DNA from 3 places in the Pseudomonas sp. YJ42 genome. Region 1 is predicted to be linked to each of the others. Evidence: predicted binding sites of a transcription regulator. Region 1 holds the regulator's gene; each other region holds the start of a gene.
What was found. The regulator sigma-54, encoded in region 1, starts transcription at its own class of promoters, with help from an activator protein. The targets are predictions, from matches to a motif close to ANTGGCATNNANNTTGCTNT.
Positions count from the first base shown of each region.

Region 2: the regulator sigma-54 is predicted to act here: its motif matches at 3,085-3,104, upstream of glnK (P-II family nitrogen regulator).
Region 3: the regulator sigma-54 is predicted to act here: its motif matches at 3,837-3,856, upstream of ACL0K2_RS04600 (CmpA/NrtA family ABC transporter substrate-binding protein).

Region 1 is NZ_CP178378.1:1,981,401-1,990,971, forward strand. Features, by position in the region: gene ACL0K2_RS08920 (KdsC family phosphatase) at 1-478, shown strand, start outside; gene lptC (LPS export ABC transporter periplasmic protein LptC) at 487-1,059, shown strand; gene lptA (lipopolysaccharide transport periplasmic protein LptA) at 1,046-1,594, shown strand; gene lptB (LPS export ABC transporter ATP-binding protein) at 1,594-2,319, shown strand; gene ACL0K2_RS08940 (RNA polymerase factor sigma-54) at 2,467-3,975, shown strand; gene hpf (ribosome hibernation-promoting factor, HPF/YfiA family) at 4,056-4,364, shown strand; gene ptsN (PTS IIA-like nitrogen regulatory protein PtsN) at 4,371-4,835, shown strand; gene rapZ (RNase adapter RapZ) at 4,959-5,816, shown strand; gene ACL0K2_RS08960 (HPr family phosphocarrier protein) at 5,825-6,097, shown strand; gene pmbA (metalloprotease PmbA) at 6,129-7,475, opposite strand; gene yjgA (ribosome biogenesis factor YjgA) at 7,581-8,102, shown strand; gene tldD (metalloprotease TldD) at 8,135-9,571, opposite strand, start outside.
Region 2 is NZ_CP178378.1:2,473,863-2,483,433, reverse strand. Features, by position in the region: gene ACL0K2_RS11310 (BCCT family transporter) at 1-907, opposite strand, end outside; gene ACL0K2_RS11305 (YifB family Mg chelatase-like AAA ATPase) at 1,098-2,597, opposite strand; gene ACL0K2_RS11300 (accessory factor UbiK family protein) at 2,631-2,894, opposite strand; gene glnK (P-II family nitrogen regulator) at 3,286-3,624, shown strand; gene ACL0K2_RS11290 (ammonium transporter) at 3,789-5,105, shown strand; gene ACL0K2_RS11285 (ammonium transporter) at 5,187-6,440, shown strand; gene ACL0K2_RS11280 (secondary thiamine-phosphate synthase enzyme YjbQ) at 6,536-6,961, shown strand; gene sutA (transcriptional regulator SutA) at 7,036-7,365, shown strand; gene ACL0K2_RS11270 (HAD family hydrolase) at 7,443-8,138, opposite strand; gene xerC (tyrosine recombinase XerC) at 8,135-9,034, opposite strand; gene ACL0K2_RS11260 (DUF484 family protein) at 9,137-9,571, opposite strand, start outside.
Region 3 is NZ_CP178378.1:1,052,747-1,062,317, forward strand. Features, by position in the region: gene ACL0K2_RS04585 (vWA domain-containing protein) at 1-393, shown strand, start outside; gene ACL0K2_RS04590 (VWA domain-containing protein) at 390-2,117, shown strand; gene ACL0K2_RS04595 (BatD family protein) at 2,114-3,736, shown strand; gene ACL0K2_RS04600 (CmpA/NrtA family ABC transporter substrate-binding protein) at 3,945-5,168, shown strand; gene ACL0K2_RS04605 (ANTAR domain-containing response regulator) at 5,180-5,767, shown strand; gene ACL0K2_RS04610 (CmpA/NrtA family ABC transporter substrate-binding protein) at 6,194-7,567, shown strand; gene ACL0K2_RS04615 (ABC transporter permease) at 7,619-8,608, shown strand; gene ACL0K2_RS04620 (ABC transporter ATP-binding protein) at 8,618-9,412, shown strand.

The sequences.
Region 1 (9,571 bases):
TTTCGACGTCGATGGCGTGCTCACGGACGGCAAGTTGTACTTTCTAGTCGACGGTAGCGAATTCAAGACGTTCAACACCCTTGATGGTCACGGGATCAAGATGCTGATCAATTCGGGTGTGCGTACCGCTATCATCAGCGGCCGCAAGACGCCGGTCGTCGAGCGCCGAGCGCAGAACCTCGGTATCCAGCACCTGTATCAGGGCCGCGAAGACAAACTGGTGGTCCTCGATGAGTTACTCACCGAGCTCGGACTCGACTACGCTGAGGTCGCCTACCTGGGCGACGATCTGCCCGATCTGCCGGTAATCCGCCGTGTCGGCCTGGGCATGGCGGTGGCCAGCGCCGATGCCTTCGTCCGCCAGCATGCGCACGGGGTCACCGCCGCCCGCGGTGGCGAGGGCGCGGCACGAGAGTTCTGCGAACTGATCATGCGCGCCCAGGGCAGTCTCGATGCAGCCCAGGCCGCCTACCTCTAGAGGTTTCAATGCTGAGCAGAATCCGTCTTCCTGTCATCCTGTTGCTGATCGCCCTGCTGCTGATCGCAGTCGGCTACTGGAACATCCGCCCCGAGAGCTTCATGCAGGAAGCTCCCGTGAGCCAGGGCGGCGAAACGCCGATCGATTTCTATGTCGTCAACTCTCGGACCATTCAGTATCAGCCAGACGGCAAGCGCAATTACGAGCTGTCCGCCGAGAAGGTGGAGCACATCAAGGCCAGTGACGTCAGCCTGCTGACTCGCCCCGACCTTCATTCCTACAGGGGCTCCGATCTGCCGTGGCATGTGACCAGTGAGCGCGGTGAAGTCGGCCCACAGGGCGAGGAAGTCGAGTTGATCGACAACGTCAGGGTCGAGCGGAACGACGCCAAGGGACGCCCTACGATTATCACTTCCAGTCGAATGACGGTGTTTCCCGAGAAGGATTACGCCGAGACCCGCCAACCCGTTAGAATCGTCGCCGCAAACGGCGTAACGACCGCGACGGGTATGAAAGCGTACCTGAACGAAGGCAGGATGCTCCTGCTATCCAATGTAAGAGGCCAGCATGAGCTGCGTTAAGACCCTTCCTTTCCTGCTCGGTGTGAGCATTTTCCTGCTCGGCGCGAACGCCCATGCGCTCCCCGAGGACCGCAATCAGCCGATCCGCGTGCAGGCCGATACAGCGGAACTGGACGATCGACAGGGCGTTGCCGTGTATCGCGGCGACGTGGTCATCACCCAAGGCACCATGAAGATCACTGGCAATACGGTAACCATCACTCAGAACAAGAACGGTGATGTCGAGGTCTTCACCTCCATCGGCAAGCCCGCGTACTACGAGCAGAAGCCGGCAGCGGACAAGGAAATCGTCAAGGCGTATGGCCTGACCATCCAGTATTTCGCCGCCAACGAACGCATCGTGCTGATCGACCAGGCGAAAGTCGTGCAGGAAGGCAATACCTTCGAAGGCGAGAAAATCGTCTATGACACACAGCGGCAGATCGTCAATGCCGGCCGCGCCACCGATACCGATGTCACTACGCCGCGCCCTCGCGTGGACATGGTCATTCAGCCGCGCAAGAAGGACCAACAGGCCGCGGAGCAGACCGAGTAATGGCGATTCTCAAGGCCCAGCATCTGGCGAAAAGCTACAAAAGCCGACAGGTCGTGCGCGATGTAAGCCTGTCCATCGAAAGCGGGCAGATCGTCGGCCTGCTCGGACCGAACGGCGCCGGCAAGACCACCTGTTTCTACATGATCGTTGGCCTTGTCAAGGCCGACCAGGGACGAGTGCTGATCGACGACCAGGATGTGACCTACCTGCCTATGCATGGCCGTGCCCGGGCCGGCATCGGCTATCTGCCGCAGGAAGCCTCGATCTTTCGCAAGCTGTCGGTGACCGACAACATCATGGCGATCCTGGAAACCCGCAAGGATCTGGATCGCAGCGGTCGCCAACAGGCTCTGGAAGGGCTGCTGCAGGAATTCCACATCCACCACATCCGCGACAGCCTGGGTATGAGCCTGTCCGGCGGTGAGCGGCGCCGCGTCGAGATCGCTCGAGCATTGGCTACCGCACCCAAATTCATCCTCCTGGACGAACCTTTCGCCGGCGTCGATCCGATTTCGGTCGGGGACATCAAGCAGATCATCCACCATCTCAAAGCGAAGGGCATCGGCGTGCTCATCACCGACCACAACGTGCGCGAGACGTTGGATATCTGCGAAACCGCCTACATTGTCAACGACGGCCAACTGATTGCCGAGGGCAACGCGGAAACGATCCTGGCCAATCAGTTGGTCAAGGAAGTCTACCTCGGACACGAATTCCGACTCTGATGCCAATTTTTCCATCGAGGCGAACATCTAGGGCTAGGCAAAGGCTTCGTTAGCAGGCATATAATTTGCTTACATTGGCGCCCGCGGCGTCAGCGAAATCGGAACAGGCGCGGTTGCGCCGGCAAACAAGGTTCGAAGTCCTCTGCCATGAAACCATCGCTAGTCCTGAAGATGGGCCAGCAGCTGACGATGACACCGCAGCTGCAACAAGCCATACGACTGCTCCAATTGTCCACGCTCGATCTCCAGCAGGAGATTCAGGAAGCACTGGACTCGAATCCCATGCTCGAGCGTGAAGAGGACGGAGACGACTTCGACAACTCCGATCCGATGGCCGAGTCCATCGAAAAGAAGCCGGAAAGCACTTCGAGCGAACAGAGCGAGCCGGATAACCATTACGAAGAGCCCATCAACACGGTGGAGAACCTCGAGGAAGGCGACTGGGGCGATCGCATCCCTGAAGAGCTTCCGGTAGACACCGCCTGGGAAGATATCTATCAGACCAGCGCCAGCAGCCTTCCCAGCAGTGATGACGACGAATGGGATTTCACCACCCGCACCTCCTCCGGAGAGAGCCTGCAAAGCCATCTGCTTTGGCAACTCAATCTCGCCCCGATGAGCGACACCGATCGCCTCATTGCAGCCACCCTGATCGACTGCATTAACCCCCAGGGCTATCTCGACGAAACCCTCGAGGAAGTCCTTGAGTCTTTCGATCCTGAACTCGAAATCGAGCTCGACGAAATCGAAGTGGTACTACGCCGCATCCAGCAATTCGAACCTGCCGGGATCGGTGCGCGTGATTTGCGCGAATGCCTGCTGCTGCAACTGCGCCAGCTCCCCGAGCGGACCCCTTGGCTGGGCGAGGCGATGCGGCTGGTGAGTGACCATCTGGACACCCTCGGTGGACGCGACTACAGCCTGCTGATGCGCCGAATGAAGCTCAAGGAAGACGAGCTGCGTCAGGTCATCGACCTCATTCAAACACTCAATCCACGGCCCGGCTCGCAGATCGAAGCAGGCGAGCCCGAGTATGTCGTGCCCGACGTGATCGTGCGCAAGCACAATGGCCGCTGGCTGGTCGAACTGAACCAAGAGGCGATGCCGCGCCTGCGGGTAAATCCGCAGTATGCCGGCTTCGTCAAGCGTGCCGACTCCAGCGCCGACAACACGTTCATGCGCAACCAGCTGCAGGAAGCGCGCTGGTTCATCAAGAGCCTCCTCAGTCGCAACGAGACGCTGATGAAGGTCGCCACGCAGATCGTCGAGCATCAGCGTGGCTTCTTCGAGCATGGCGATGAAGCCATGAAGCCGCTGGTATTGCATGACATCGCCGAGGCGGTAGGCATGCATGAGTCGACGATCTCGCGGGTCACGACCCAGAAATATATGCACACGCCTCGCGGCATCTACGAGCTGAAATATTTCTTCTCCAGCCACGTCAGTACGGCCGAAGGTGGCGAGTGCTCTTCTACCGCCATACGCGCGATCCTCAAGAAGCTGGTCGCCGCGGAAAACCCGAAAAAGCCATTGAGCGACAGCAAGATCGCTGGTTTACTGGAGGCACAGGGTATTCAAGTTGCACGCCGCACCGTCGCCAAGTACCGCGAATCACTCGGTATTGCGCCGTCCAGCGAGCGTAAGCGGTTGATGTAAATGCCAGGCGACCTGGTCGATTTCTTCCGGTGGCGGGTGCTCAGCTCGCCAATTCGCACGTGGCAAAAAGGAGATGCAGTATGCAAGTCAACATCACTGGCCTTCACCTGGAAATCACAGAAGCCCTGCGTGACTACGTCGAGGAAAAATTCGACAGACTGGAACGGCACTTCGACCGCATCATTGCCGTCCAGGTGATTCTCCAGGTCGAAAAGCTCAAGCAGAAGGCCGAAGCCACGCTGCACGTAGCCGGGCGCGAAGTCGTCGCCAACGCCGAACACGCAGATATGTACGCCGCCATAGACCTGCTTGCCGACAAGCTCGACCGGCAGCTTATCAAGCACAAAGAAAAACAGCTCGACCATAACCAGGGCGTCCTAGCTCGCTGACCCATCATGATCCGAATCGAAAACATTCTGACCCCCGGTCGTTCCTTGGTGAACGTACCGGGCGGCAGCAAGAAACGCGTCCTGGAACAGATCGCCAAGGTGCTCGGCCAAGACCTTCCAGACCTGGACTCCCAAGCCATCTTCGAGAGCTTCATCGCCCGCGAAAAACTTGGCTCCACCGGCTTCGGCAACGGAATTGCCATCCCCCATTGCCGCATGCCCGGCTGTACATCACCGCTCAGCGCGGTGCTGCGGCTCGATGCGCCAGTGGACTTCGATGCCATCGACGGCGCGCCGGTCGATCTGCTATTCGTGCTGTTGGTGCCGGAAGCGGCGACCGACGAACACCTCGAACTGCTTCGTCAGATCGCCAGCATGCTGGACCGCGAGGACGTTCGTGAACGTTTACGCCAGGCCCCAACGGGACAGCATCTGTATCAGGCTATCGTCGATATTCAGAGCGGTCGCTAGCGCAACGGCATTGCCTACGCTGAGTGAGGAAAGAGACGTGCCTTCTATCTGCCCACACCCAACCCGCCTGCGCTACGTACTGCAAGGCGTTCGAGCCCCCGCTCTGCCGGACCTCTTGCTGCGATGCGCCTGATCATCGTCAGTGGTCGGTCCGGGTCGGGCAAAAGCACGGCGCTCGACGTGCTCGAGGATAACGGCTTCTACTGCATCGACAACCTTCCCGCGGGCCTGCTGCCGGAGTTGGCGGAACGTGCATTGCTGCATACGGAGCTGCTGCAGCCGCAGGTCGCGGTATCTATCGACGCGCGTAATCTGCCGAGCCAGCTGAAGCGCTTTCCGGAACTACTCGAAGATGTCCGCGCCCGCTATATCCAGTGCGACGTGCTGTATCTCGATGCGGCGGACGAGACGCTGCTCAAGCGCTTCTCGGAAACGCGACGGCGACATCCACTGACCAATCAGAATCGCTCCCTGGCCGAAGCCATTCTTGACGAAGAGCTGCTACTGGCGCCCATCATCGACCACGCCGATCTGAAGATCGACACAACGCACCTGAACCTCTATCAGCTACGTGACACGCTGAAACTGCGCCTGCTGAACAAACCTGAGCCGGGCACGGCGTTTCTCTTCGAGTCTTTTGGTTTCAAACGAGGCATGCCAGTGGACGCCGACCTGGTGTTCGACGTGCGCTGCCTGCCCAATCCTTACTGGAAAGCCGACCTGCGTGAATTTTCCGGACTGGATCAGCCCGTTGTCGATTACCTCGCGACACAAGCGGACGTCGAAGAGATGTTCCAGGACATTCTGGCCTACCTGAGTAAATGGCTTCCGCGTTTCGCCGCCAGCAACCGCGCCTATGTCACGGTCGCCATCGGTTGCACCGGTGGGCATCACCGCTCGGTCTATCTCGCTGAGCGGCTCGGTCAGGCGCTACGCGAACCACTGAAGAACGTCCAGGTCCGCCACCGCGATCTGGCTTAGGAATACACATGCCCTCGTGCGAGATCACCATCATCAACAAGCTGGGGCTGCACGCCCGCGCGGCGGCCAAGTTCGTCGGTGTTGCCAACCAGTTCCCCTGTGACATCCGAGTCGGACGCTGTCCGGCCAGCCTCATCGACGGCAAGAGCATCATGGCCGTGATGATGCTCGCCGCCAGCAAAGGCACCATCCTGCACCTGCACGCCGAAGGTGAGCGGGAGCAGGAGGCACTCGAGGCGTTGATCGCGCTGATCGAAAACTATTTCGAAGAAGGCGAATAAAGCCACGTCAAGAAACGCGTTGCCGTTCTAGCTAGCTGCCCGCCACTTTCATCCGTTCGATCAGCACCGAGCCGGTATGAATGCTACTGCGCGTCTCGACGTCACAGCCCACCGCGACGATCTGACGGAACATATCGCGCAGGTTGCCGGCGATGGTGACTTCCTGGACCGGAAACTGGATCTCGCCGTTCTCCACCCAAAAACCTCCGGCGCCGCGTGAGTAGTCGCCGGTCACCAGATTCAAGCCCTGCCCCATCAGTTCGGTGACCAGCAAACCACGCCCCATACGACGGATCAGTGCGGTCTGATCTTCATCACCATGGGTAACGAAAAGGTTGTGTACACCGCCCGCGTTGGCGGTGCTGGGCATGCCCAACTTGCGTCCGGAGTAGGTTCCCAACACATAGGAAAGCAGCCTGCCCTTCTCGACGAATGGCTTGGCATAGGTCGCCAGACCATCACCGTCATAGGACGAACTGGCCAGACCACGGAGCAAATGCGGGCGCTCGTCGAGACTCAACCACTCGGGAAACAGCGTCTGCCCCAACGCATCTTCCAGATAGGAGGACTTGCGATAGAGGTTGCCACCCGAAATCGCGGCGAGGAAGTGCCCGAACAGCCCCGTCGCCAGTTCCGAGGAGAACAGCACCGGGACGTCACAGGTCGGTACGGGACGAGCGCCCAAACGGCGGACGGCGCGTTCGGCGGCACGCCGGCCAATCGACTCGGCGGACGCCAGGTCACCCGCGACACGACTGACGTCGTAGTGGTAGTCACGCTGCATCTGCCCATCGGCTTCGGCGATCATCACACTGCTGAGGCTGTGACGAGTGCTGCAGTAGGTACCGATAAAACCGTTGCTGTTGCCATAGCCGCGGCAGCCCAGATGGGTGCTAAGGCTGGTGCCGTCAGCATTTAGAATGCGTTTGTCGGTGTCGAACGCAGCTGCCTCGCAGCTAAGCGCCAGTTCGACGGCCTGGTCCGGGGAAATGTCCCACGGATGATAGAGATCGAGATCAGGCACGTCCTTGGCCATCAGCGTCGGATCGGCAAGCCCGGCGAACTCGTCTTCCGAGGCATGCTTGGCGATCGCCAGCGCGGCTGCCACGGTTTCGCGAATCGCTTCATCGCCGCTACCGGTGGTACTTGCCGAGCCTTTGCGCTGACCAACGTACAGCGTGATGCCGAAACCCTGATCCCGATTGAACTCGACCGTCTCCACTTCTCGCTGACGAACCGTGGTCGACAGGCCCTGCTCCATCGAGACGGACACCTCGCAGGCGCTGGCACCCTGCCGGCTGGCCTCCTCTATGATCCGCGCGACCTTTTCACGCAATCCGGGCAACGCATGCGGGCCGATCCCCTCAATCTCGCTCATAAACACTCCAACAACTGATTCGATCCAATCGCAACCACCGCGCTCGGCTGAGCTCCACGGCAAGGCTGCTGTTATCATGGCGGCATTCCCTACTGGACCAACCCCATGTCTGATATTTCCGATCTCGACGGTTTCGAGGAAAAAAGCAAAACCCAGGTCAAGCGTGAACTGCATGCCCTGCAGGAGCTGGGTGAACGCCTCACGACCCTCAAGCCCGACGTCCTGGACCGCCTACCGCTCACCGATGCCCTGCGCAAGGCCCTGGGCGATGCGCCGAAGCACACCGCGCACATCGCACGCAAACGCCACCTGCAGTACATCGGCAAACTGATGCGTGATCAGGATGTCGACGCCATCCTGGCCCTGGTTGACCAGCTCGACGCCTCCACTCGGCAATACAACGAACGCTTCCATGCGCTGGAACGCTGGCGTGACCGCCTCATTGCCGGTAACGACGAAACCCTCGAAGCCTTCATTACCGAGTATCCCGAGACCGACCGCCAGCATCTACGTGGCCTGATCCGTCACGCTCAGCACGAAGCGGCACGAAACAAGCCGCCTGCAGCCAGCCGCAAGATCTTCAAGTACATCCGCGGGCTGGACGAGACCCTGCGCGGCTTGCGCTAGGTACTGGCACATCGTCATGACCCGACGCTGCGTCAAGCCCCTGTACCACCAACCGTGATGCCATCGATCTTCAGGGTCGGCTGACCCACACCGACCGGTACCGACTGGCCGTCTTTGCCACAAGTGCCAACGCCGCTATCCAGCGCCAGGTCGGTACCGACCATCGAGACCTTGTTCATTACCTCCGGTCCATTGCCGATCAAGGTGGCGCCCTTCACCGGCGCGGTAATCTTGCCATCCTCGATCAAGTAAGCCTCGCTGGTCGAGAACACGAACTTGCCGCTGGTGATGTCCACCTGCCCGCCGCCGAGGCTCGCACAGTAGATGCCCTTTTTCACCGAGCGAATGATTTCCTCCGGATCGCTCTCGCCGGCCAGCATGTAGGTGTTGGTCATCCGCGGCATCGGCAGGTGAGCATAGGACTCGCGTCGGCCGTTGCCGGTAGGTGCGACGCCCATCAAGCGCGCGTTGAGCTTGTCCTGAATGTAACCCTTGAGTATGCCGTTCTCGATCAGCGTGGTGCACTGAGTAGGCGTGCCCTCGTCGTCTACGCTGAGCGACCCGCGGCGGTTGGCCAGCGTGCCGTCGTCAACGATGGTGCACAGTTTGGACGCCACCTGCTGACCGATCCGACCGCTGTAGGCCGAACTGCCCTTGCGATTGAAGTCACCTTCCAGGCCATGACCTACCGCCTCATGCAGCAATACCCCGGACCAGCCTGGCCCGAGCACCACCGGCAGCGTGCCGGCCGGTGCCGCCACGGCCTCAAGGTTGACCAGCGCCTGTCGCAGCGCCTCGCGCGCATAGCCCATAGCCCGGTCTTCGCTGAGGAAGTAATCGTATCCGGTACGCCCGCCGCCACCCTGGCCGCCACGCTCACGACGGCCGTTCTGCTCGACGATGACGCTGACGTTGAAGCGCACCAGCGGGCGAATATCCGCTGCCATGCCGCCGTCAAGGCCGGCCACCAGAATGTGCTCCCATACGCCCGCCAGGCTGACCGTGACCTGCTTGATACGCGGATCCAGGGCCCGCGTCGCGACGTCGATCCGCTTGAGCAGCTCGACTTTCTCTGCTCGACCGAGCCCGTCCAGCGGGTTGTCTCGGCCATACAGCGGCGCGAAGTCGGCCTTCGACAGCACCTGCACACGGCCTTGCTGGCCGCCGCGGGCAATCGAGCGCGCGGCCTCGGCGGCCTGGCGCAGCGCATCAGCGGTGATCGCGTTGCTGTAGGCGAAACCGGTCTTTTCACCGGACAGCGCGCGCACGCCCACACCTTGCTCCAGGTGGAAGCCGCCTTCCTTGACGATGCCGTCTTCCAGCACCCAGGACTCGGTCACCTGGTCCTGGAAATACAGATCCGCGGCATCGATGCCGGGGCCGGCCAACTCGCCGAGCAAACCCGGCAGGTCATCGAGTTCCAACCCACCCGGTGTCAGCAGGCGCTCGGTGACAGGTAACAACAGTTC
Region 2 (9,571 bases), 490 kb from region 1:
TGAAGGTAGCGGTGACGATCTGGGAGAAGTAGTTACCGGTGTTCTGCACGAAGGTCTGCAGGATGAACACGGTGGGGCCGGCGATCAGTACCAAAAGCAGCAACAGGACCGCCAACGTCAGGTTCAACTCGGACAGCCGGCGTACGCCCTTGTCCAGCCCGGTGACCACGGAAATGGTCGCCAGCAACGTGGTGCCTGCGATCAGTGCGATCTGTACCGGTATCGATACCGGCAGCCCATAAAGATGGTTCAAGCCGGTGTTGATCTGGGTGACCCCAAGACCCAGAGAGGTGGCGACGCCGAGTACGGTGCCAATGATGGCGAAGATATCCACCGCGTGGCCGATCGGGCCATGAATACGTTCACCGATCAGCGGGTACAGGGCCGAGCGCAGAGTCAGCGGCAACCCTTGCCGATAGCTGAAATAGGCCAGGATCATCGCGACGATGGCGTAGATAGCCCAGGCGTGTAGTCCCCAGTGGAAGAAGGTGATTTTCATCGCTTCGCGTGCGGCGTCTACAGTGCCGCCTTCGCCGACCGGGGGGGATAGAAAGTGCATCACCGGCTCGGCGACGCCGAAGAACATCAGACCGATACCCATGCCCGCCGAGAACAGCATCGAGAACCAGGTGAGGTAGCTATAGTCCGGCTCGCTGTGATCGGGGCCGAGCTTGATTTCTCCGTACCGGCTGAGGGCCAGCAACACCACCATCAGCAGAATGATCGCCACGGCAAGAATGTACAGCCAACTGACATTGGCGATGATCCAGGCCTGGACATCGCTGAAGACGCGCTGAGCATGCTCCGGGGTGGCGACGCTGTAGATCACCAGCATCAGGATCAGAACGGCAGAGCCGTAGAAAACGGGGGGGTTGAGGGTAGGGGAAGAAGACTTGTTGGCCTCCATGCTGCGCTCCTTTGATAACCGATTAGGGAGTGGCCGCCTGTGGCGAAGAGGACGCAATCTAACATATCGGTCAGCTTTCGACCGGACACGCAGGTCGTCCACTGCCTCGCTTCGCTGGTTGGGCCGCCTGGAAATCCGGTTTGCAATTGAATTACCGATTCCAATCGATCGCCGTTGGAGGGGGCGTAACTCAGCCGCCCTGGCTGCCGGGTCTGTACTGCAGGGCTTCGGCCAGGTGCGCACGGCCGATGGCCGTGTGCTGCTGCAGGTCTGCCAGGGTCCGCGCGACTTTCAGGATCCGGTGCGCGGCGCGCAGCGAAAGTCCGAGTCGCTCGCAGGCGCGTTCCAGCCATTGCTGGTCCTCGGCTTGCAATTGGCAATGGCTGCGCAGACCGCTGAGGTCGAGGAATGCATTGGCGCAGCCTTGGCGCTGCAACTGGATGCGTCGCGCTTCGGCGACCTGGGCCGCGACCTGTGCAGTGGTTTCGCTGCCGGCCAGTGGTGCGTTCAGTGCCGTGGCTTCGCGTGCCACGGTGAGGTGCAGGTCGATACGATCGAGCAACGGCCCGGACAGCTTGCCGCGGTAGCGCTGAATCTGATCGGGTGAACAGCGGCAGCGCCCGCTCGGGTCGCCCAGGTAGCCGCAGGGGCAGGGGTTCATCGCCGCGACCAGTTGAAAGCGAGCCGGGAATCGCACCTTGTCCCGTGCCCGGGCAATAACGATGCAGCCTGATTCCAGTGGCTCGCGGAGCACCTCCAGGACTTTGCGATCGAATTCCGGCAGCTCATCGAGAAACAACACGCCCTGGTGCGCCAAGGTGATTTCGCCCGGCCGCGGTCGGCTACCACCGCCAACCAGAGCCGGTCCCGATGCACTGTGATGGGGCTGACGGAAAGGCCGCTGCGGCCAATGCTCGAGCGGTGACTGGCTGGCGACCGAATGAATCGCCGCGACTTCCAACGCCTCCTGCTCTTCCAGAGGCGGTAGCAGGCCCGGAAGACGGCTGGCGAGGAGCGTCTTGCCGGTGCCCGGCGGCCCGGAAAACAAAAGGTTGTGCGCGCCCGCCGCAGCGACCAGCAGGCCGCGCTTGGCGGCAACTTGGCCTTGCACCTCGGCCAGGTCGGGATAGGGCAACAGTTGACGCAGCAAACCTTGGGCTTCGAACGGCGCAAGAGGCGCGACGCCATTGAAATGCGCTGCGACCTCGAGCAAATGATCGGCGGCGTAGACCACCAGGCCAGAGGCCAGGCTGGCTTCCTCGGCATTGGCGCGTGGTACCAGCAGAGCACGTCCGGCTTTGCGTGCGGCCAGTGCGGCGGGCAGAACGCCCTGAACCGGGCGTAGCGCTCCAGACAGTGCCAGCTCGCCCAGGCATTCGAGGCTATCGAGGCGGTCCGGGGGAATCTGACCGCTCGCCGCGAGAATACCCAAGGCGATGGCCAGATCGAAGCGGCCACCGTCTTTCGGCAAGTCCGCCGGGGCCAGATTGAGGGTTATACGGCGGGCAGGAAAGTCAAAGTCGGAGGTCAGAATCGCGCTGCGCACACGATCCTTGCTTTCCTTGACGGCGGTCTCCGGCAGTCCGACCAGCGCCAGCGAGGGCAAGCCGTTGGCCAGGTGGGCTTCCACGGTGACGCTGGGCGCCTCGACGCCCACCTGGGCGCGGCTATGAACAATGGCAAGGGACATTCGATCACTCCTTTGATCGTGTCGCCACCGGGTTTATTCGGAGGCGGGGGGCACCAGTCTTTCTTCCAGCTCGGCGACCTTGGCCTCGAGCGCTTCGAGCCGCGCCCGTGTGCGGGCCAGGACGACCATCTGGCTGTCGAACTCGTCACGACTGACGACATCCAGCTTACTCAGCGCGCCCTGCACGATCCCTTTCAGCTGGGCTTCGATTTCCGGGCGGGGTAGTGGCGTTTCGCCGTTGAACAGGCGCGAAGCCTGGGAGCCGATGGCGTCGAGAAAAGCTTTGGGTGGAAACATGAGCATCACCTGTTTCTGAGCGGCGGGCAGTGTAACACGGGCCGTCCGCGGTCATTTTTTACCAGCATGCACGATTATGGGCAGACGCCTGCGTCGTTGTGCGCGGTATTGGTGCGCGGTTGCGCTGGTTCGCTACAGGCACCACGGCATCCCGGCGTCGCGGAACGCACCAGACCGCGCTTTCCAGCAAACTGGCACCGATTCTGCTTGGAGGGCCATGACGATGCACCAGAGCGTTGCGGTGCGCAGGCGATTCGGGACGTTTCGTCGGATCGGTTGATGGTGTCGGGAGTCGCTCGGCCACGCCGGCGCGTTACAAGAGCCAGACACTGAGCTTAGACTTGAGCCGGGTTCGTACTTCTGGGGCAAGTCCACCTAACGGGAGAGTTTCATGAAACTAGTCACTGCCATCATCAAGCCGTTCAAGCTGGACGACGTACGCGAGTCGCTGTCCGAGATCGGTGTTCAAGGCATCACAGTCACCGAGGTCAAGGGTTTCGGGCGCCAGAAAGGCCATACCGAGCTGTATCGCGGTGCCGAGTACGTGGTCGATTTTCTGCCGAAAGTGAAGATCGACGTGGCGATTGCCGACGATCAGCTCGATCGGGTGATCGAAGCCATCACCAAGGCGGCCAATACCGGCAAGATCGGTGACGGCAAGATTTTCGTCGTCAATTTGGAACAGGCCATCCGCATCCGGACAGGCGAAACCGATACCGACGCGATCTGATCGGCTTCGTCGCGTAGGGAGCGATTGACCGGGCGGAGACGCCCGAGTTCGCCGAAATCAGCCAAGCCAACCGAGTCTGATTTCTCGCTGCCACGCACGATCTCGATCATTTTGCGATTGCCTGCCTAGCAGGCCTACGAACCCCACGCCCCAGGAGTAAAACCATGACTCTGCGAAAATTCGCAGGGCTAGGAGCCCTTTTGTCTCTGATCAGCCCCGGCATCGCCATGGCGCAGGAGGCAACGCTTGATTCAGGTGACACGGCATGGATGCTCACAGCCACTGCGCTGGTGCTGTTCATGACGATTCCAGGCCTGGCACTGTTCTACGGCGGCATGGTCCGTTCCAAGAACATTCTGTCGGTCATGATGCAGTGCTTCGCCATCACTGGCCTGATGAGCATCCTCTGGATGGTCTACGGTTACAGCCTGGCCTTCGACACGGCTGGCATGGAAGCGGGGGTCACCAATCTCAATTCCTTCGTTGGCGGTCTGGGGCGTGTCTTCCTCAGCGGGCTGACGCCGGACAGCCTCACCGGTACCGTGCCGGAGAGCGTGTTCATCACCTTCCAGATGACCTTCGCCATCATCACTCCGGCGCTTATCGTCGGTGCCTTCGCCGAACGTATGAAGTTCTCCGCGATGCTGGTGTTCATGGGTGTCTGGTTCACCCTGGTCTATGCGCCCATCGCGCATATGGTTTGGGGTGGCGACGGCGGCCTGATGTGGGATTGGGGGGTGCTCGACTTCGCCGGCGGCACCGTGGTGCACATCAATGCCGGTATCGCAGGCTTGGTGGCGTGCATCGTGCTCGGCAAGCGCAAGGGCTTCCCCACCACGCCGATGGCGCCGCATAACCTGGGCCTGACCCTGGTTGGTGCAGCGATGCTGTGGGTCGGTTGGTTCGGCTTCAACGCCGGGTCCTCACTGGCCTCCAACGGCACCGCCGGCATGGCCATGCTGGTTACCCAGATCGCGACGGCTGCCGCGGCACTGGCCTGGATGTTCGCCGAGTGGCTGACTCACGGCAAACCCAGCGCGCTGGGCATCGCTTCGGGCGTGGTTGCCGGTCTGGTTGCCGTTACCCCGGCTGCCGGCACCGTGGGCCCGATGGGTGCGCTGATCATCGGTCTGGCCTCTGGCGCCATCTGCTTCTTCTGTGCCACCAGTCTGAAACGCAAGCTCGGTTACGACGACTCCCTGGACGCCTTTGGCGTGCATGGCGTCGGCGGCATCGTCGGTGCGTTGTTGACGGGTGTGTTCGCGGCTCCGGCGCTGGGCGGCTTCGGTGAAGTGGACAACATCGCGCTGCAGCTGTGGATCCAATTCAAGGGTGTGCTGTTCACCGTCGTGTACACCGCCATCGTCACCTTCGTGATTCTCAAGGTGATCGATGTGGTGATGGGGCTGCGGGTCAGCGAAGAAGAGGAAACCATCGGCCTCGACCTCAGCCTGCACAACGAGCGTGGCTACAACCTGTAAGCACACGGAGTGCGCCCGGAGCCAACCCGGGCGCCTTTAACCGAACAGCGTCGTGAGGCGCTCGGCAAAAGGTGATAACAAATGGATAGCACAGCACTGATACCCGTTCAGTACGGACTCGATACCTTCTACTTCCTTATCTGCGGCGCGCTGGTGATGTGGATGGCGGCCGGTTTTTCCATGCTCGAAGCCGGTCTGGTCCGGGCGAAGAACACCGCCGAGATACTCACCAAGAACATCGTGCTCTACGCCGTGGCGTCGATCATGTATCTGCTGATCGGCTACTACATCATGTATTCCAGTCCGGACGGCGGCATTCTGCCGAGCCTGGGCTTTCTGATCGGCGATGAGAACGCGGTAGACGTGGTCGCCGCCGGCGGCGAAGACGCGCCTTACTACTCGACGCGCGCGGACTTCTTCTTCCAGGTGGTATTCGCTGCGACCTGCATGTCGGTCGTTTCTGGTGCGGTGGCCGAGCGGATGAAGCTCTGGGCTTTCATCGCCTTTGCAGTGGTGATGACCGGCATCATCTACCCGGTGCAGGGTTTCTGGAAATGGGGCGGTGGTTTCCTCGACGCGGCTGGTTTCCTCGATTTCGCCGGTTCCGGTCTGGTGCACATGGCCGGCGCTTCCGCTGCTCTGGCTGGCGTGCTGCTGTTGGGGCCGCGCAAGGGCAAATACGGCCCGAACGGTCAGATCAACGCGATCCCCGGCGCCAACCTGCCGCTGGCGACCCTCGGTGCGTTCATCCTGTGGATGGGGTGGTTCGGCTTCAACGGCGGTTCGCAACTGAAGATGAGCACCATCGAAGACGCCAACGCGGTCGCTCAGGTGTTCACCAATACCAATATGGCGGCTGCCGGTGGCCTGGTTGCGGCACTGATCACAGCGCGCCTGCTGTTCGGCAAGTCCGATCTGACCATGATCCTCAACGGTGCACTGGCCGGTCTGGTCGCCATCACCGCCGAGCCGCTGACCCCGAGTGCGCTGCAGTCCGTGTTGATCGGTGGTGTGGGCGGCGTACTGGTAGTGTTCAGCATCCTTGGCCTGGACAAGCTCAAGCTTGATGACCCTGTCGGTGCTATATCGGTGCATGGTGTTGTCGGCATGTGGGGCTTGCTGGCCGTACCGCTGACCAATGCGGACGCCTCGTTCGGAGCGCAGCTGCTGGGTCTGGTGTCGATCTTTGCCTGGGTGTTCATCGCCAGCCTGATCGTCTGGGGCATCATCAAGGCCGTGTTCGGCCTGCGTGTCAGCGAAGAGGAGGAATACGAGGGTGTTGATGTGGTCGAGTGCGGCCTCGAAGCCTACCCGGAGTTCACCAGTAAACGTTGACCTGCAATCTAATGACGAGGGCGCCTATGGCGCCCTTTGTTTTTTCTGGCGCCGCGCTAGAATGCGCCCGTTCAGGTGATCGCAGAGGCTCCGGCATGTGGCAACAGACGATGATCACGCTGCGCCCGAAATCGCGCGGTTTTCACCTGGTTACCGACGAGCTGCTTGCACAACTGCCGGAACTGCAACAATGCCCGGTCGGTCTGTTACACCTGTGGCTGCGTCATACATCGGCCTCGCTGACCATCAACGAGAACGCCGACGGCGCGGTTCGGCGCGACTTCGAGCGGTTCTTCAACCGCCTGGTGCCGCAGGGTCAGGATGGTTACGAACATGATTACGAGGGGCCGGACGATCTGCCGGCACACTTCAAGGCGAGCCTGCTCGGTTGCCAGGTGAGTTTGCCGGTCAGTGAGGGGCGATTGGCATTGGGGACTTGGCAGGGTATCTATCTGGGCGAGCACCGTGATCAGGGCGGCGCCAGGCAGATCCTTGCAACGCTGTACGGAATGGCAAGTTGAATTTTTTTTGGCGATGGCGAACAAATCACATCGCTGGGCTATAACTTCCGCTTTGGCAAGGTACGAGGTTGAACATGAGCGACGAAGAATTAGAACAAGACCTGGACGTTAACGACGAGGAAGATGACGAGGAGCTGGCTGCTGCCGACGACGGCGACGATCTCGCTGATGAAGAGGGGACCGACAGCGAGCGCGCCACTCCAACGACCAAGAAGGCCAAGGCCAAGGCTGTCGTCGTCGACGAGCTGCCAAGTCTGGAGGCCAAGCAGCGCGAACGCGATGAGCTGGCGCGCGCCATGGAGGAATTTTTGGCGCGGGGAGGACGTGTGCAGGAAGTCGAGCCCAATGTAGTCGCCGATCCGCCGAAAAAGCCGGACAGCAAATACGGCAGTCGGCCTATTTGAATCGCCGCCCATGAAAAAGCCCGCGCTATTGCGGGCTTTTTTGTGAATCAGGATGTCGCGTTTTGATCGCGCTGCGCTCAGTGCCAGCGGTCGAGCAATGGCGGCAATTCGGACAGGCTGCCGATTTCAGCGTCGGGTCTGCCGGCGTGTTGCCACTCAACTCCGCCGGGGTTGAACCAGATCGCACGCATGCCGGCGCGCTGGGCGCCGCCGATATCGTCGCTGGGATGGTCGCCGATATGCACCGCGTGGGTGGCCTCCACGCCGCCCCGCTTGAGCGCTTCGCGGAACGGATGTGGGTCGGGCTTGCCGACCCCGAGCTCCTCGGCGCAGAGGGCGAAGCGGAAGTAGTCGGCCAGCCCCAGCCGGCTGACGTCGGCGTTACCGTTGGTCAGCACGCCGAGCATGTAGCGATTGGCGAGCAGCTCCAGTGTGGGGTGCACCTCGGGAAATAACTCGACAGCGTGTCTCGCCTCGAGAAAGACCCGGAAACCCGCTTCGGCCAGCTCTTTGGCTTCGCCCGGCGGGTAGCCGGCCTGCTCCAGTGCGTTGAACAGTATCTGCCGGCGCAGCTCGCTGAGGCGATGCTTGAGCATAGGGTCGGCTTGCAGCAGCCGCTCACGGATGGCCCACAGCGCTTCAGTGGTGAAGTCGCCCAGGCGTGGCGCATTGCGTCCTAGCCAATCGCGCAGGGTCGCTTCGGCGCCGCGCATGACGGGCGCGACATCCCAAAGCGTGTCGTCGAGGTCGAAGGTGATCAGCTGAATACTCATGGCTCGCTGTCCTGTTTGCGGCGCGCTCGCGGGTGCGCCTGATCATAGACCTTGGCCAGATGCTGAAAGTCCAGGTGGGTATAGATTTGCGTGGTGCCGATGTCGGCATGACCGAGCAGCTCCTGCACCGAGCGCAAGTCTTGGGAGGATTCCAGCATGTGGCTGGCGAAGCTGTGCCTGAGCATGTGCGGGTGAAGATGCTGGCCGAGCTCTCGCACGCCGGCTTGGCGTACCCGCAGCTGTACCGCGCGAGCCCCGAGGCGCCGACCATGCTGGCTGACGAAGACCGCGCCATCGGCTGGATTGCTCAGCGTCCTCAGTGGTAACCAGGCCTGCAGCGCTTCACGGGCCTTGCGACCGATGGGTAGCACACGCTCCTTGTTGCCTTTGCCATGAACCTGAACCAGACCGGCCGGCAGATCGAGCTGATCGAGGTTGAGACCGACCAGCTCGGCCAGACGCAGACCGGACGAATAGAACAGTTCGAGCATGGCCTGATCGCGATGGCCGATGAAATCGTCCTCAATCCCGCCGTCGAGCAGCTGCATCGCTCTATCGGTATCGAGCAGGCGCGGCAGACGCTTCTCGCCCTTGGGCGCGGAGATACCGGCCGCCGGATCATGGGCGCAGCGCTTTTCCTCGTTGAGATAGCGATAAAGGCCCCGCAACGACGACAGCAGACGTGCCAGGCTGCGGCCGGATTGACCTTGGCGATGCTGTTCGGCGATCAGCTGGCGAACCTGAGGACTTTTCAGTTCGGCCCATTGCTCGAGGTGCTGCTTATGGCAGAAGTTCATCACCTTGATTAGATCGCGCCGATAACCATCGAGGGTGTGAGGCGACATCTGCCGCTCGCTGCGCAGGTGTTCGAAATAGGCGTCGAGATCGTTCTGCATCGGGCTCACTTCGATAAGAGGCAGCCATCAGATGGAAGCTGAACGTAGAAGCCGGACGAAGTGCTCGTGGTTCGTGCATTGGCTTCCAGCGTCCAGCGGCGTCTAACGTACCGAGCGCAGCGGTGCTGAGTAGTGCGGCAGGACGCGCGTCAGCACCTCGGCGATATAGCCGAGAAACAGCGTGCCCAGCGAACTCTTGTAATGCTGCGGGTCCTGGCTGCCGATCGCCAGGATGCCTTGCTGCTGGTTGAGCGCAACCACCGCGGCCGAGCCGATGCCGCTGCTTTCTTCTTCGCCAAACAAAAACGCCAGCTCATGCGGGCGCAGTACACCGCAGACGGTTTTGCCGGTGCCGAGCAGGCCGCCAATGGCCTGCTGCGCCTCGGCGGCGGTCACGCTGCGGCCAACCGGCAACGGCGAATCGCTGAACAAGATCAGGCTGACATAGGGCACCTGGAACTCATGCCGAAGGCTTTCATCCACCGCGCCGATGATTTCTTCCAGGCTGTTGGCGTCCAGCAGGTCGAGGACCAGCCG
Region 3 (9,571 bases), 930 kb from region 1:
GGAGAGCTCGACCCGCTGCTGGCCGCTCGCCTCGCTGCAGAAGAAGGCGTCAGGATACATACCATCGGCATTGGCTCTGATGCGGAGGCTGGCGGCGTACTTCAGCGCTTCGGCTTCGTGGGTGCCGAGCTGGACGAACCAACCCTGCGGGCAATTGCCGAGCGAACTGGCGGCGATTACTTCCGAGCACGCTCGAGCAGCGAGCTGAAGGCCATTGGCGACACGCTCGATCAGCTCGAACCGGCCGCACAACAGCCGGCCCAGGCACGCGTCGCCGATGCGCTCTACGTCTGGCCACTGTCAGCGGCATTGTTGATCAGCCTGCTGCTGGTGGCGAACAGCCTCTGGAGGCCGGCATTGCAACGCCTCATCTGGCGCGGGGAGCAGCTGTGATCGACGCGCTGCCCCACGTGCTCAGGCCCTTCTGGCTGTTGATCCTGCCGCTACTCGCCTGGCTGCTGTGGCGACTCTGGCATCGTCAACGGCAGATTGGCCGCTGGCAGCGCCTGTTGCCCGAAGCCTTTCATGCTGCGTTGCTGACACGTGGCAAATTGCGCAACAGCAGGCGTCCCTGGCTGCTGCTCGGTACGGCCTGGCTGCTTGCCTGCGTGGCGCTGCTGGGGCCGAGTTGGCAGCATGCCGAACAGCCCAACCTGTCACGTGTCGATCCGCTGGTGATACTGCTGGAAACCACGCCGGCCATGCTCGCGGCCGATGTCCGCCCCAATCGCCTGGAGCAGGCCAAGCGCAAGATTCTCGATCTGCTGCACACGCGTGACGATGCCCAAACCGCGGTAGTTGCATTCGCCGGAAGCGCCCATACCCTGGTGCCGCTGTCCAACGATATCGCCACGACGCAGAACCTACTGGATGCCCTCCAGCCTGACCTGATGCCGGAGCCCGGCCACCGCGCGGAGCTGGCCGTGGCGCATGGCATCGAACTCCTTGCACGAGGGGCGAATGGGCGCGGTCGGTTGCTGTTGATCGGCAGCAGCCTGAACGAACAGGAGCGCACCGCGATTCGTAGCGTGCTCGAGGACAGCGATCAGCAACTGCTTATTCTGGGCGTCGGTACCGCGCAAGGCGCCCCCATCGCCAACGAAGATGGCAGCTTCCTCAAGGACGAAACGGGCGCCATTCTGATCCCACGGTTGGATGACGGCGCGATGCGCCGCTTCGCGAACAGCATCGAAGGCCGCTATCAGCAGGCACGTATCGATGACAGCGACTTAGCAGGCCTCGGTTTGCTGGAGCGCAGCGGCGCGCTAGTGACTCAGGATGACTCGACCCGTCTCGATACCTGGCTCGATCAAGGCTACTGGCTGCTGTTGCCGCTGCTGTTGCTGGCCGCGTGTGGAGGGCGCCGCGGTTGGCTTTTCTGCCTGCCGCTGTTGATCGTCATACCGCAACCCGCCAGCGCACTGAGCATGCAGGACCTATGGCTACGGCCGGATCAGCAAGGCATGCGACTGCTGGAAGCCCAACGTCCAGCCGAGGCAGCGGAGCGCTTCGAAGACCCTCAATGGCAAGGCTACGCCCGCTACCAGGCGGGTGACTTTGCCGGTGCCGCCAAGCAGTTCGCCAAAGGCGATACCGCAGCGGACCATTACAACCGTGGTAATGCACTGGCGCGCAATGAGGAACTGGAAGCGGCCATAGAAGCCTATGATCAGGCATTGGAGCTCGACCCGGAGCTGGAACCGGCCCGTCGCAACAAAGCCACCGTTGAAGCCGCCCTGCGTCAACGTCAGGAGCAAGAGCAAGAGCAGACCTCGAACGAGCCCGCGCAGGATGAACCGCCAGAGGCTCGCCAAACCGAGCAGAAGTCATCGAGCAACAGCGCCACTGCTGCTCAGCCTGACGCGCCCGACGCATCCGGCCAGGACGATTCCAGCAAGGGCAACGATGCAGCAGACGCTGCGCCAACCGAATCCCCTGTGCCAGACGAACAGGACGAAGCAGACGAAGCGCTTGCTCAGCCCCGGGAAGCGCCTTTCGATCCAGAGCAGGACCAAGCGATGAACCAGTGGCTGCGCAAGATTCCCGACAACCCCGGCGAGCTGCTGCGCCGCAAATTTCTTTACGAACAACGCAAGCGCCAGGAAATGAATCGATGAAGCGGCTGACGGCACTGGTATTTTTGCTCCTGCTCGGTTTCCAGGCGAATGCCGCTGCGTTGATCGCCCGGGTCGACCGCACGCAATTGAGCCTGGACGAAATGGTCGAGCTGACACTCGAAACCGCGGACGCCACCGTATTCGGCAAACCCGACCTGCAGCCACTCGAGGGTCTCTTCAAGGTGCTCGGTACCCGTCAGGACAACCAGCTATCCGGGGCCAACGGCGAGGCGCGCGCAATCACCCGTTGGCTGATCACCCTGCAGCCCCGGCAAACCGGCTACGTGATCATTCCACCGCTGCAGCTGGGCGACTGGCGCAGCGAGCCGATCACCCTCAACGTCACCGAACCCAGCCCCGGGGGTGGCGATACGCTCGCCCCGATATTCATCGACTCCAGCCTCGATCACGACAGTGTCTATGTACAAGCGCAGGTGGTGCTGACCCTGCGCATTTACCATTCCGTATCGCTCTATGACGACAGCACGCTCTCGCCCTTGAAGATGAGCGACGCGTTGGTCGAGCGGCTCGGCGAGCCGCGGACCTACGAAAAAGACATCAACGGCATTCGTCATGGCGTGATCGAAATCCGCTATGCGCTGTTTCCGCAGAAAAGCGGCACGCTGAGTATTCCTGCTCAGCTGTTCAGCGCAACTACGGTCGCCGGCAATGGCGACTACTATGGCTCTCGCTTCGGCAAATCCACTCAAGTGAAATCGCCGGAGATCCCACTGCAGGTCAAACCCAAGCCGGCCGAATACCCCGCCGATGCCCCCTGGCTCCCGGCGACCAATCTGACCCTGGTCGAAGCCTGGAGCCCGCAGCCGCAGGATGCACAACTCGGCGAGGCGCTGACACGCAGCCTGCTGGTGAAAGCAGAGGGTCTGTCCAGTGCGCAGCTGCCCCCGGTCGAATCGCCAACGGTTCCAGGACTGCGCCGCTATCCCGACCAACCGAGCCTGAACGATGCGGTCAGCGAAGATGGCGTCAACGGCAGCCGCGAACAGCGTGAGGCGCTGGTGGCGACGCGAGCCGGTGATCTTGTTCTGCCGCCCGTGGAGCTGGTCTGGTGGAACACCGTCGAAGACCGACTGGAGCGCAGCGCACTCCCCGAACGAGCGCTGCAGATTGCAGACAACCCCGAGCTTCAGCAGCCCTCGCAAGAAAACGCCGATACACCGCAACCGCAAGCCCAGGCGCACCGGCTGTGGCCATGGCAGCTGAGCAGCGCCGTGCTGGCCCTGACCACCCTGCTCGGTTTCGGCCTATGGCTGCGAGCCCGCAGTCAGCCGGCGGTGATTCGCACCGTTCAGAGCGGCCCCACGCCCCGCAGCCTGCTCGACGACCTCAAACGCGCATGCCTGGCCAACGATACCCAGGCGACTCGTCACGCGCTCGACGCCTGGGCGCGTCAGCAACCTGAAACCTTGGCCGACATGGCCGCACGCTTCGTCCCTTTATCAGACGCACTCGATGGCCTGAATGGTGCGCTCTACAGCGAGACCGGCCAGCGCTGGCAGGGTGAAGCGCTGTGGCAGGCCATCCAGAGCCTGCCGACTGCGCAGCCCGAAACCAGCGAGCAGGAAACCGGCGCCTTGCCACCGCTATATCCACGCTAACCCTCATCGCTGCGCCAGGCAGCCTGAGCACATCGGGCCGGTCGCTGAAGCACAAGCAGGCACCCGGAAGCACCGGTGGGCTTGCATCGATGCTCACTCCTTTGGCATGTGGCTTGCTTTGCCTCGCATATGATTTCCCTGCGCGCCGATCGCTGCTCCACGGCGATACGCGATACGCGCGCCCAGCATTGCCAAAGGTCCCGCCAGCATGCCCCATCCCAACACACCCTCGCGACCTGATCCGCTGGCCTGGGTCGCAGGCAGCGATGCACCGGAAAAGCGCGTCGTCAACCTAGGCTTCATGGCTCTGACCGATGCCGCCTCACTGATCGTCGCTGCCACCCAGGGCTTCGCGCAGCCTTACGGCCTGACGCTCAACCTGCAGCGCCAGGCGTCGTGGTCCAACGTGCGAGACAAGCTGATCGAAGGTGAACTGGATGCCGCTCATGGTCTGTACGGGCTGATCTACGCCGTGCATCTGGGCATTGGCGGTAGCGCACCGGTGAACATGGCGGTGCTCATGGGCCTGGCCCAGAACGGCCAGAGCATCAGCCTGTCGAGCACGCTCAAGGCGGCGGGCGTGACCGATCCGGAGGCACTCAGTACGTGCGTGCGCCAGAGCGGTGCAAAACTCACCTTGGCCCAGACCTTCCCCACCGGTACGCATGCCCTCTGGCTCTACTACTGGCTGGCGGCCTACGGCATCCACCCGCTGAAAGATGTGCGCACCCTGGTGGTGCCGCCCTCACAGATGGTTGCACACCTGCGGGCACGACGCATCGACGGCTTCTGCGCCGGAGAGCCCTGGGGCGCCCAGGCGATCCAGGAGGACATGGGGTTTACGCTGGCGACAAGCCAATCGATCTGGCCCGACCACCCGGAAAAGGTTCTGGGCTGCACCCGTGCCTTTGTCGAGGAGAATCCCAACACCGCCCGCGCGCTGGTCATGGCCGTCCTCGAGGCGAGCCGCTTCATCGACGAGAGCCAGGAGAATCGGCGCAGCACCGCGCACCTGATCGCCGGCAGCGAGTACGTCGATGCACCGGTAGCGGCCATCGAGCCGCGTTTTCTCGGCCAATATGAGGACGGCCTTGGCCACGCCTGGTTGGACAAGCATCCACTTCGCTTCTTCGGTAACGGTGAAGTGAACATGCCCTACCATTCCGACGGTCTGTGGTTCATGACCCAGCTACGGCGCTGGGGCCTGCTGCGCGAAGACCCCGATTACCTTGCCGTTGCTCAAAACGTGCAGCAGACCAGTCTCTATCGCGATGCGGCGACAGCGCTGAATATCCCCCTGCCCGACACCCTCATGCGCAGCGCTCTGCTGATGGACGGCAGCCGCTGGAATGGCAGCGACCCGGCCGCCTACGCCCGCAGTTTCGCCCTGCATGCTTTGGCGGATTCCGCCGTGCCTCCAGTACTCTGCTAAGGGAGACAGCCATGCTTCGCGTCCTCCTGATCGACGACACCCCACGCAAGGTCGGCCGCCTGCGAACCGCCCTTATAGAAGCCGGCTTCGAGGTTATCGAGGAATCCGGCCTGACCATCGACCTTCCCGAGCGGGTCGAGGCCATACGCCCCGATGTGGTACTGATCGACACCGATTCCCCCGGCCGCGACGTGATGGAGCAGGTGGTGATGGTCACCCGCGACCAGCCCCGCCCCATCGTCATGTTCACCGACGACAGCAACCCAGACGCCATGCGCCAGGCGATCCGCGCCGGCGTCAGCGCCTACATCGTCGAAGGCATCCAGGCCCAGCGCCTGAAACCCATCCTCGATGTCGCCATGGCCCGCTTCGAGAGCGACCAGGCGATCCGCGCACAGTTGCATGCACGCGATCAGCAACTGGTCGAACGCAAGCGCATTGAACTGGCCAAGGGCATGCTGATGAAGATGCGCAGCTGCAACGAGGAAGAGGCCTACACCCTCATGCGGCGCCAGGCCATGAGCCGCCAGCAGAAGCTTATCCAGGTGGCCGAACAGATCATCGCGATGAACGATCTGCTGGGCAGCAATTCAGGCTAGCAGCACCGGCTCCTGACACGACAACGAGCCCCGCCAACTTGGCGGGTTTTGTTTTTTGCAGAGTCGCAGACAAGTCCTCAGGGCGATTTGGCGCGCGTTCCGCCCTGAACCAAAACGGCGCTTCATCGGCTCGTCACTGCACGGCAATCGGGCCAGCCACGACCTCGCAGCTGGCTGAACGCTCGGACGACACCGTATCGAGCGTACCGTATCTTATACAAGCTACTGATTTTTATATAAATAAAAATAATAAAAGGAAAATCTTGCGCTCTGGCAAGCCGATTGCTACTTCCCCATTACCACGTCTTCGGGTCGCCAACGGCGGTGATCGGGACGAATTGACAAAGGCGTCAACGGTGCTCGCTCTGCTCTTGCGGAGGCGGCGTCCGTTACGCCTTTTTTCGTTTCGCGATTGAGGGATAAATCATGCGCAAGACCCGCCGTACACTGCTGAAGACCCTTGTGGCCAGCGTGGGCTGCTCCGCCCTGCTGCAGTTGGTGCCGATGACCGCCTGGGCGGCCGAACCGGAAAAGGAAGAACTCAAGCTCGGCTTTATCAAGCTCACCGACATGGCACCCCTGGCGATCGCCTACGAGAAGGGCTTTTTCGAGGACGAAGGCCTCTACGTCACGCTTGAGGCCCAGGCGAACTGGAAGGTCTTGCTGGACCGCGTCATCGACGGCGAACTGGACGGCGCGCACATGCTCTCCGGCCAGCCAATCGGCGCCACCATCGGCTTCGGCACCAAGGCGGAGATCATCACGGCCTTCACCATGGACCTCAATGGCAACGCCATCACCTTGTCCAACGCGATCTGGGAGCAGATGAAGCCCAACGTGACCATGGTCGACGGCAAACCGCAGCATCCGATCAAGGCCGACGCGCTCAAGCCGGTGATCGAGCAGCTCAATGCCAGCGGGAAATCGTTCAACCTGGGCATGGTGTTCCCGGTTTCGACGCACAACTACGAGCTGCGCTACTGGCTCGCCGCCGGCGGTATCCATCCTGGCTACTACGCACCGAACAAGGGCGACATCAGCGGGCAGATCGACGCCCAGGCGTTGCTCTCGGTAACCCCGCCACCGCAGATGCCCTCGACCATGGAAGCCGGCACTATCCATGGATACAGCGTCGGCGAGCCTTGGAATCAGCAAGCGGTGTTCAAGGGCATCGGCGTGCCGGTGGTGGCCGACTACGCGATCCGCAAGAACATGTCGGAAAAGGTCTTCGGCGTCTCCAAGGCCTGGGCCGAAGCAAACCCCGAAACCCACAAGCGTCTGGTCAAGGCGCTGATCCGCGCCGGCAAATGGCTCGATGAAGACAACAACGCCAATCGTCAGGAAGCGGTGGAAATTCTCTCTCGCCCCGAATATGTCGGCGCCGATGCCAAAGTCATCGCCAACTCCATGACCGGCACCTTCGAGTTCGAAAAAGGCGACAAGCGCGACGTGCCGGACTTCAACGTGTTCTTCCGCTACCACGCGACCTACCCCTACTACTCCGACGCCATCTGGTACCTGACGCAGATGCGCCGCTGGGGACAGATCGCCGAGGCCAAGCCGGACAGCTGGTATCTGGACATGGCCAAGCGCGTCTACCACCCGCAAATCTATCGCGAGGCCGCGGCGGAGCTGATCGCCGACGGCCTGCTCAACGCGAGCGACATACCGCCGCCCGACGAGGACGGTATCCGCGAGCCGCTGGCCGACACCATCGACGGCATCACCTACGACGGGCAAACGCCCAACGCTTACCTCGAACAGTTCGCGATCGGCCTGAAAGGCGATACCACGCTCTGATTCCGCCCATGGGAGCCGTTGCGGCTCCCGATACCCGGAGAGGACATGTCAATGAGCAATCCCGCCGTCGCAAAAAGCATTAAGGAAACGCTTGAGGCAGGTCGTCAGGCCCGGCTCAAACGCTGGCTGCCGCAGGTGATCATGCCGCTGGTAGGCATCTTCGCCTTCCTGCTGTTCTGGCAGTTGGTGGCATCGAACATCCAGACCAGTCTCGGTCAATTTCCCGGCCCGAGCCAGGTGGCCGAGCAGTTCAACGGGCTGGTCGATGCCCATATCGAGTCGCAGGAAAAAGCCGAAGCCTTCTACCAGCGCCAGGAAGAACGCAACGCCGCGAAACTGGCGAAGAACCCCGACGCCGACGTGAAGATCCGCCCATACACCGGCAAGCCGACCTTTTTTGGACAGATCATCACCAGCCTCTACACGGTGATGACCGGCTTTGCCATCGCCTCGCTGATCGCGGTCCCGCTGGGCATCGTCTGCGGTTTGAGCAAGACGGTGTACAGCGCGGTTAATCCGCTGATCCAGATCTTCAAACCGGTGTCGCCGCTGGCCTGGCTGCCGCTGGTGACCATGGTGGTCAGCGCCGTGTACATCAGCGAAGACCCGCTGATGGCGAAATCCTTCGTTACCTCAGCGCTTACAGTCGCGCTGTGTTGCCTGTGGCCGACGGTGATCAACACCACGGTCGGCGTGGCCAACCTCGACAAGGACCTGCAGAACGTCAGCCGGGTGCTGCGCTTGTCACCGCTGAGTCATGTACGCCGCATCGTCCTGCCCGCCGCCATTCCGATGATCTTCACCGGCCTGCGCCTGTCGCTGGCGACCGGCTGGATGGTGCTGATTGCCGCGGAAATGCTGGCGCAGAACCCCGGTCTCGGGAAATTCATCTGGGACGAGTTCCAGAACGGCAGTTCCAATTCGCTCGGCCGAATCATGGTCGCGGTGATCGTCATCGGCCTGATCGGCTTCGCCCTGGATCGCATCATGCTGATGCTCCAGCGCCGCGTGAGCTGGGACAAGAACGCAGACCTGCGCTGAGGAATCACCATGAACAATACCCATCTCGAACTCACCGCCGTCGGCATCAGCTTCCCCACCGACAAGGGCCTCTATCGCGCCCTGCAGAACGTCAACCTGCGCATCGCCAAGGGCGAATTCGTCTCGCTGATCGGCCACTCCGGCTGCGGCAAGTCGACGGTGCTGAACATCGTCGCCGGGTTGTATCAGTCCACCACCGGCGGCGTCATTCTCGACGGCCGTGAGGTCAACGAGCCCGGCCCGGAGCGCGCCGTGGTGTTCCAGAACCACAGCCTGCTGCCCTGGCTCTCCTGCTACGAGAACGTCGAGCTGGCGGTGCGGGAAGTCTTCAAGGGTCGCAAAAGCCGGCGCGAGATGCGCGACTGGATCGAGCACAACCTCGAGCTGGTGCACATGACCCACGCCCGCGATAAACGCCCGAGCGAGATCTCCGGCGGTATGAAACAGCGCATCGGCATCGCCCGCGCGCTGGCCATGCAGCCCAAGGTGCTGCTGATGGACGAACCCTTCGGCGCCCTCGATGCGCTGACCCGCGCGCATCTGCAGGACTCGCTGATGGAGATCCACGCCGACCTCGGCAACACGGTGATCATGATCACCCACGACGTCGACGAAGCGGTGCTGCTTTCCGACCGCATCGTGATGATGACCAACGGGCCCTCCGCAACCATCGGCGAGACCCTGCGCGTCGAGCTCAAGCATCCGCGCGACCGCATGAGCCTGGCCCACGACGCTCAGTACCACGCCTACCGGGCGCAGGTTCTGGAGTTCCTTTACCAGCGCCAGCAGCGGCCGGCGGCCTGACAACTCACCAGGAAGGTAATCGAGAAAGGATCACGAGCATGGACAGAGCTTTGAACAGCACGCGCCCGGCGCACGCCGTGCCACACGCGACAAAGGCCGCCCTGCAGTCATACATGGATTGGCTACTGCTCGCCGCCTGGGCCATGGCCTGCATTGCGG